Linked DNA regions of Silvibacterium dinghuense. The protein of the gene in region 2 interacts with the protein of the main gene of each other region in a pairwise test. Links are inferred from orthologs where the notes say so. Each region holds a gene or a part of one and is shown on either strand. Other genes may lie near its edges.

Region 1 (4,352 bases), on a different replicon or contig from region 2:
CTGGGGAATCGCGGGCGAATGACAGTCTTCGAGGATTGCTATGTTCTCTGCATGCCATGGTGTCTTTCCGGTTCGGCCCGCTATCCGGCCGGGAACGACGGCAAATGTACTCAGAAACAATGTGCGGGCGGTTGCGGTGTTCTGTTTTGCGGCGATGGCGCCGCTGCTGGCCTCGGCGCAGTACAAGGACTATCCGCAGAAGGCGGGCGTGGTGCAGAATGTGCCGACCAAGCTGCTGCCGGGCTGGCTCTCGCTCGACATGCAGGTGCGCGGACGGACCGAAGGCGAGACGACGGTGAGCAACGTCTCGGGCAACGGGCAGGTGTATGAGCTGACGCGAGTGTGGCCGGGGATCGAGGCGCGGCCTGCTTCGTGGATGACGATCTATGCGCAGGCGATGGATTCGCATGCGCTGGGGCTGCCGCTCAAGTATGTGGCCTCTAATATGCGCGACAACTTCGACCTGCGCCAGTGCTATGTCTCCGTGCATGCGCATGACGCCTCGATCCTGGCCGGACGGCAGGAGCTGCGCTTTGGCGGCGAGCGGCTGGTGGGCATTTCGGACTGGACAAATGTGAGCCGCACCTTCGACGGCTTCAGCGCGCAGTATGGCGAGGCTAACCGGGTGACGGTCTTCAGCGCTTCGGTGGTGAAGATTTATCCGACGGCCTTCGACGAGCACGCGGGCGGGCTGAATTTTCACGGGGTGTATGGATCGCTGGGCCGCGTGGTGCCGCATGCGACGGTCGAGCCGTATGTCTTCGTGAAGGCGATGCCGTGGGTGAAGGGGCAGCAGGGCAGGTACGGCACGGAAACCGAGGCGGCGCCGGGGATGCGCGTGCTGGTGAACGCGCCGGAGGGCTTCGAGGTGGTAGCCGAGGGCGTGCTCGAGCGCGGCAGCTATGCGAATGACTCGATCCACGCAGGCGCGGGGTATATCAAGGCCGGAGAGACAGCGAAGTACCTGCCCTGGACGCCGCGGTTGCTCTTCGAATACGACTATGCGACCGGCAACACGCACCGCAATGCCGAGCGGGTCAGCACCTTCGACCAGCTCTATCCGAGTTCGCACAATGCCTTCGGCCTGGTGGACCTCTTCGGCTGGCAGAACATCCAGCAGGAGCGGATCAACCTCGACCTGCGGCCGGATTCACGGCTGACGCTCCTGATCCAGGGGGAGTTTCTGCAGACGGCGACGGGCAAGGACAGCGTCTACAGCGGATCGGCGAGTACGGTGGTAAAGCCGCCGACGGGTGGATTCAAGAGCGACGGGATCGGGCGCGAATTCGACGCCTCGGCGAAGTACCTCGTGACTTCTTCGGTGGTGATGAATGCTGGTGTGGCGCATTTTGCTCCAGGAGCGGTGATGGCGAACAACGGCCACGGTTCGCCCATCACGCTGGGATACCTGGCGCTGACCTACCGTTTCAAGTTGCAGAAAAAAGGAGCATAGAGCCTGTTATGAACTTTCGCGCGAGCGGCGTTGCTGGGGAAAATCGGCGCAGACGAGGCGGAGGCCGAAGACATAGGCTATTCCTAGGCGAGGCCGACAACGAAGTATGGGCCGATTTTCCCCGCAACCCTTCAGGGCTGGGGCCAATTTTCCCGATCTCTTCGTCGCTCGCTGCTCGGAGATAACCCGATATCCGTCGCAACTCGCTCCTCGACCTCGAAAAAATTGGCGCCCAGCGTCCGCTGCGGGAAAGTTCATAACAGGCTCTCAGGCTTCGACGGTGCGCTTGAGCTGGCCGCAGGCGGCGTAGATGTCGCGTCCTCGGGGACGGCGCAGGAAGGCGGGGATGCCGGCGGCGATGAGCGCCTGCTGGAATCGTTCGACGCTTGCGGGCGCGGGCATGGTGTAGGGGATGCCGGGGCCGGGGTTCCAGGCAATGAGGTTGACCTTGGCCGGCAGGCCGCAGCGGCGGACGAGGCGGATGACCTCGCTGGCGTGCTCCGGCTGATCGTTGACGCCGCCCAGCAGCACATATTCGAAGGTCACGCGTTCGCGGGGGCGCAGCGGCACCTTGCGGATGGCGTCCATGAGTGCGGCGATATCCCATTTGCGGGTGATGGGCATGACCTGCTCGCGGACCGCGTCGTTGGAGGCGTTGAGCGAGAGGGCGAGCTTGGGCCGGACCGGCTCGGTGGCGAAGCGCTCGATGCCGGGGACGATGCCGGAGGTAGAGACGGTCATGCGCGATTCGGCGATGCCGACTTCGTTCACCAGCAGGCGGACAGCGTCCATGAAGGCGTCGTAGTTCAGAAACGGCTCGCCCATGCCCATAAACACAAGATTGATACGGTCGCGGCCGATGCGGACCTTGTGGCGGTCGAGGACGGCGACAACCTGCCCGGCAATCTCGCCTGGCGTGAGGTTGCGGATGATGCCGAGCTTGGCCGTCAGGCAGAACTGGCAGTTGACCGCGCAGCCGATCTGCGAAGAGACGCAGATGGTCGCGTCGTGATGGCCTCCCTGCTCGATGGTTAGAACTTCTTCCTCTCCGGCTTCCGATCCGTCGCCGGCTTCGCCGTCATCGCCTTCGGGCATCCAGACCGTTTCGACCGTCTGGCCATCGGCGGTGGCGATGAGGTATCGTTCGGTGCCGTCGACGGAGCGGAAGGTCTCGGCAATCCGCGGGCGGCCGACTTCATAACCGGCGGCGCGCATCTGCTCGCGGACGGACTGGGGCAGCGTGGTGAGGGCTTCGAGCGAGTCCACGCGGTCGCGGTAAAGGGCCTGGGAAAGCTGGCGGGCGCGGTACGCAGGCAGTGAAAACTCTTGCGACAGGACGGTAAGTTGCTGATGGGAAAGGCCAAAAAGAGGTCGGATCGCCTGGGGTTCCGGAGCGTCTAAAATGGAATAGAGATTGTTTCTGCCAGACGTCATCAGCTGTTTCGGTTTCCGCTGTGTCAGCATAGCGCATTCTGCGCGCTCCCTGTCTGCATATTGACCCGCGCAACTCCGAAAGATACGGCCCCCCAAAATTCCCGTGACGTATGGCCTCCCAGGAAAGGTCGAAAGACTGAATGAGCAATGAACGCAATATCCGCCGCACGATTCTGCCCAATGGCCTCACCATTCTGACCGAAAAGATGAACCACATCCGCTCGGTGGCCATGGGGGTGTGGATCGGCGCGGGCTCCCGGCATGAACTGCCCGAGGTAAACGGCATTTCGCATTTTGTGGAACACATGGTCTTCAAGGGCACCAAATCGCGCTCGGCGCAGCGGATTGCGCGCGAAGTGGACGCGATCGGCGGCAACCTCGATGCCTTTACCGGCAAGGAGACGGTCTGCTTCAACATGAAGGTGCTTGACGAGCACGTGCCCACGGCGCTCGAGGTGCTGAGCGATCTGGTGCTGAACCCGGTCTTCTCGCCCGAGGAGATTGACCGCGAGCGCGGCGTGATCCTCGAAGAGATCAAGATGGACGAGGACAACCCGGACTACCTGGTGCACGAGATTTTCACCCAGAATTTCTGGAAGGATCATCCGCTGGGCAAGCCGATCCTCGGCACCAAGGAGACAGTAAAGAGCTTCGAGCGGGACACGCTCTTCGGCTACTACGATTCGCGCTTTCTCGGTGGGAACATGGTCTTTTCGGCGGCCGGGAACATCGAGCATGACGAGTTCGTCGAGCGGGTGACACGCAAGTTTGAGTCGCTGCCTGCCGGGCAGAGCGTCAACGGCGGAGAGCCGCCGAAGACCGCGGCGCGGATCAATCTGCGCAACAAGAAATCTCTGGAGCAGGTGCAGTTATGCCTCGGCGTGCCTTCGCCGCCGGTGGCCGACGAGCAGCGCTACGTGACGCTGGTGCTGAACACGGTGCTGGGCGGCGGCATGAGTTCGCGCCTCTTCCAGACGGTGCGCGAGGAGCGCGGCCTGGCCTATGCGATTTACAGCGACTTGAGCCCGTATCGCGATACTGGCGCACTGTGCGTCTATGCCGGAACCTCGTCGTCGAAGGCGATCGAGGTGGTGAAGCTGGTGATGGAGGAGTTCGGCAAGCTGAAGCAGGTGCCCCTGAGCGCCGATGAGCTTCGCAGGGCGAAAGATCAGTTGAAGGGCAATCTTCTGCTGTCGCTCGAGAGCTCGATGTCGCGGATGTCGAACCTGGCCCGCCAGCAGATGTACTTTAACTACTTCTTCGGGCTGCAGGAGATCCTGGACAAGGTGGAGCATGTCACGGCCGAGCAGGTGATGGAGATGGCGCAGACGCTCTTCCAGCCGGAGCGGGTAGCGGCGACGCTGCTCGGACGTCTCGACGGATTGAAGCTCACGCGCGATCTGCTGGTGTGTTGACGGCGAGGGTGCAGGGGACAGGGGAAGTGAATATTTGCCTTGTTCTGTGA
Region 2 (3,760 bases):
CGACCTGCTCGGCCGGCGCGCAGCAGAGCATTGTGACCTGCGCCAACCGGGCCGGGCTCGAGGTGACGGAATCGGTCTTCGAAGCCGTGGCCGCGGCGGAGTCCACCATCTCTGCCGACGAGCGCGAGCTGGGTGTCTGCCTGCTCGACATCGGTGCGGCGACCAGCGAGTTGATCGTCTTCTTCGAGGGCTCGGTGGCGCATACCTCGGTGATTCCCATCGGCGGCGACCACTTTACGAACGACCTCGCTGCCGGTCTGCATGTGACGCCGCCGGAGGCGGAGTGGATCAAGTGCCACTACGGGCATGCCGTGGTTACGGCCGTTTCGCAGAGCGCGGAGATCGAGCTGACCGGCATGCCCGGCTATGCTCCGCGCACGGTGCGCCAGCGGCTGGTGTGCGAGATTCTGGAGCCGCGCGCCCGTGAGCTCTTCCATATGCTGCGCGATAACCTTCGCCAGGGTGGCGTGCTGGAGGCGCTGGGCGCCGGATGCGTGCTCACCGGCGGCGGCGCGCGCCTGCCCGGCCTGCTCGACACGGCGGAGAGCCTGTTGCGTGTGCCGGCTCGTATCGGCTCGCCGGTGCCGCTCTCGAAGATGCCCGAGGAGCTGGCGCAGCCGGAGTGTTCGGCGCTGATCGGCGCCCTGCTTTATACCCATCGCACCAGCATCATCCGTGCGGCGGAAGACAACAGCCTGCGCGCCAAGCTGCGCGCGATTTTTGCAGGAAGTTTGTAAACGAGTTTCAGTCGTAAGGAATCTGGCAGGAACGTATTTCAGCAGTCGAGGATGGAGAAGGAGTCGGAGCCGATGAGTTACCCGGAAGAAATTCGCATTCAGTATTTTGACGAGGTTCCGCGCGGAGCCAGGATCAAGGTCATCGGTGTCGGCGGTGGTGGTGGCAACGCAGTCAACCGCATGATTCAGGCGCGGGTCGAGGGCGTCGAGTTCATCGCCGCCAACACCGACCGTCAGGCGCTCCAGCTTTCGGAAGCGCCGGTGAAGCTCCAGCTCGGGACCAAGCTGACCAGCGGCCTGGGCGCGGGCGCGAATCCGGATATCGGCCGCCGTGCGGCGCTGGAAGACTCGGAAAAGATCATCGAGGCGCTCGAAGGCGCGGACATGGTGTTCGTGACGGCTGGCCTGGGCGGCGGCACGGGTACGGGCGCAGCTCCGGTCATCGCTTCGCTGGCCAGCGAAATGGGTGCGCTTACGGTTGCGGTGGTGACACGGCCTTTCAGCTTCGAGGGCAAGCGCCGCATGGCGCAGGCCGAGCGCGGCATGCAGGAGCTGCTCGAGTCGGTGGACACGATGATCGTGATTCCCAACGAGAAGCTGCTGGCGGTTGCCAAGGATGCGGGCTTCTTCGAGTCCTTCCGCATCGCAGACGATGTGCTGCGCCAGGGCGTGCAGGGCATCTCGGACATCATCACCATCCCCGGCATCATCAACCGCGACTTTGCCGACGTGAAGACGACGATGGCCGGCATGGGCTACGCAGTGATGGGCACGGCGCAGCGCTCGGGCGAGAACCGCGCGGTGGACGCTGCGATGGCCGCCATGGCATCGCCGCTGCTCGAGGCCGGCGCGATCGACGGGGCGCGCGGCATCCTGATCAATATCAGCGGCTCGAGCTCGCTCAAGCTGAACGAGGTCAACGAGGCCTCGACGCTCATCCAGAATGCGGCGCACGAAGAGGCGAACATCATCTTCGGCGCTGTGCTCGACGAGAGCATGGGTGACGATGTGAAGATCACGGTCATCGCCACCGGCTTCAAGCAGGGTGAGGCCCCGGAGCGCCGCGAGCGCATGCTGAACACCTCGCTGCGGGAGCCGATCAGCCATGCGCACGAGCAGGTGGAGATCAGCTCCGTGCCTGCCCGTCCGCGCTTTGCCAGCGAGGAGTCGGACGACGAGAGCGGCTACACCACTTCGGCACGCGCCGGGGTGGTTTCCGAGGCCAGCCACGAAGAGGAGCCTGTGCCGGTGGTCGAGACCGCTGCCGCGTCGGTTGCGCCGGAGCCGGCCATTGCCGTCGCCGAGCCGCCCGTGCAGCCGCATGCGGTCCAGGATGCTCCTGCGGCCGTCCCCGATCCCTTTGCCGATGTGCACCAGGACGAAAACGGCGAGAGCCTGGATATTCCGGCGTATCTGCGCCGGGGGAACAGCTTCTAGCTGCTGCGGGACTGGCCGTCCAGGCATTTCGTGCTTCGCGCTTCCGCTCCCTTGGGGCGCGAGCGGGCAGTTTTCCGAGGTAAGGCTTGTAGTTTCTTTCATGAACGGTTGGCGGCTGGAAGCTGACCGTAACTCTCAAGTACACTGGGTGCAGGCAACTCCACCCAAAACGCAAGCAGTTTTGAGCCAGCGGAACTGCCTGGCGGAACTCCAGATTCCATTTGGGGTTTTTACCGGCAGGTTATCCGCTTTGCGGCGTTTGCCATTTCGGTATCTGTTGCCTCTTTTGAGCAGTGCCGATCACTCTGGCATCACTTTGAGCGGTCATACGAGCGGTTTCTGCGTACGATGCAAGTCAGAACGCTTGAAAGCCCGGGACAGAGTTCAGAGCTGGGCCCAGAACAACGGCTGAAGGATCGGGGTTCGAGACACGGCCTCCGGATTCGGATATCAGGATCGGATAATCGATGAAGCGTCTCTTTCTTTTCGTGCTCGCCATGGCTCTCGCCGGTTCCACGCTCTGCCGTGCCGGTTCCGCGACCACCCGCCATCCCGCCCATCGCCGGGCGACTCGTGTTCATGAGTCGGCTGCCGCGGCCAGGCATATAGCCAGCCGCCAGCACAGCCGGCGCGTGGTCAGCGCGTCGACCCGTGTTCGTACCCGTGGCGGGGCGCGTCTGCGCCGGGCGAATCTGGTGATTCGCCGTGGGGGCGGGGAGCGCTTCTATGCCAGCTCCTTTACGGATATCGACCAGACGCAGGGCGACATCACGGCGGGTGAAGACCCGGTGGTGCGCGAGGCGGCGATTGCCGCGCTCGGCAACATGAACGGCACCGCAGTCGCTATCGACCCAAGTAACGGCCGCATCCTGGCCATGGTGAACCAGAAGCTCGCGCTTTCGAGCGGCGCCGAGCCCTGCTCGACGATCAAGGTTTCGGTCGCGCTGGCTGCTCTTGAAGAGGGCATCATCACCAAGGACACGCCGGTGAACTTGGGCGGCAACTACCACATGACCCTGACCGAGGCGCTGGCGCACTCAAATAACCTCTACTTTGAGACCATCGGCCGCCGGCTCGGTTTCGAGCGCGTGCGCCACTATGCGAACCAGTTCGGCCTGGGTGAGCTGGCCGGTTACAACATTCCCGGTGAGCAGCTCGGCGTCTATCCCGATCAGGTGCTGCCCGAGGATCGCGGCGGCGTAGGCCGCATGTGCAGCTTCGGCGAGAGCGTCTCGATGACCCCGCTGCAGCTTGGCGCGCTGGTTTCGGCCATCGCCAACGGCGGCACGCTCTACTACTTGCAGCATCCGACCTCGCCCGACCAGGTGCTGAATTTCCAGCCCAAGATCAAGCGCACGCTCGACATCGCCCGCATCATTCCGGAGATTCAGAGCGGCATGGCGGCAGCGGTCGACTACGGCACTGCCCGCTCGCTGCGCGCCAACTTCAGCCAATTCCCGGTGATGGGCAAGACCGGCACCTGCTCGGACAACGGCACGCGTTTCGGCTGGTTCGCCTCCTATGCGGACACGCAGTACGGCCGGATCGTGACGGTCTTCTTCCTCGAAGGCGGACGCCCGACCTTC

What was found. The genes of interacting proteins can lie anywhere in the genome.
Region 1: the proteins of ftsZ (region 2) and rlmN interact in binary tests that used the Escherichia coli proteins (3 or more experiments, as listed by UniProt). The link is inferred for Silvibacterium dinghuense from one-to-one orthologs.

Annotation. Positions count from the first base shown.
Region 1 is NZ_SDMK01000003.1:276,085-280,436, reverse strand. What follows is about bases 805-3,692. They hold rlmN (dual-specificity RNA methyltransferase RlmN), read right to left. Parts: upstream 2,888-3,692; coding sequence 1,721-2,887; downstream 805-1,720. Other genes in these bases: ESZ00_RS15140 (M16 family metallopeptidase), read left to right, coding at 3,028-3,692; ESZ00_RS15150 (alginate export family protein), read left to right, coding at 805-1,453. Outside these bases: more of ESZ00_RS15150, read left to right, coding at 41-804; more of ESZ00_RS15140, read left to right, coding at 3,693-4,302.
Region 2 is NZ_SDMK01000001.1:1,065,117-1,068,876, reverse strand. The notes cover bases 1-2,991. They hold ftsZ (cell division protein FtsZ), read left to right. Parts: upstream 1-809; coding sequence 810-2,174; downstream 2,175-2,991. Other genes in these bases: ESZ00_RS04170 (penicillin-binding transpeptidase domain-containing protein), read left to right, coding at 2,642-2,991; ftsA (cell division protein FtsA), read left to right, coding at 1-737. Outside these bases: more of ESZ00_RS04170, read left to right, coding at 2,992-3,760. UniProt on the Escherichia coli protein: Essential cell division protein that forms a contractile ring structure (Z ring) at the future cell division site. The regulation of the ring assembly controls the timing and the location of cell division.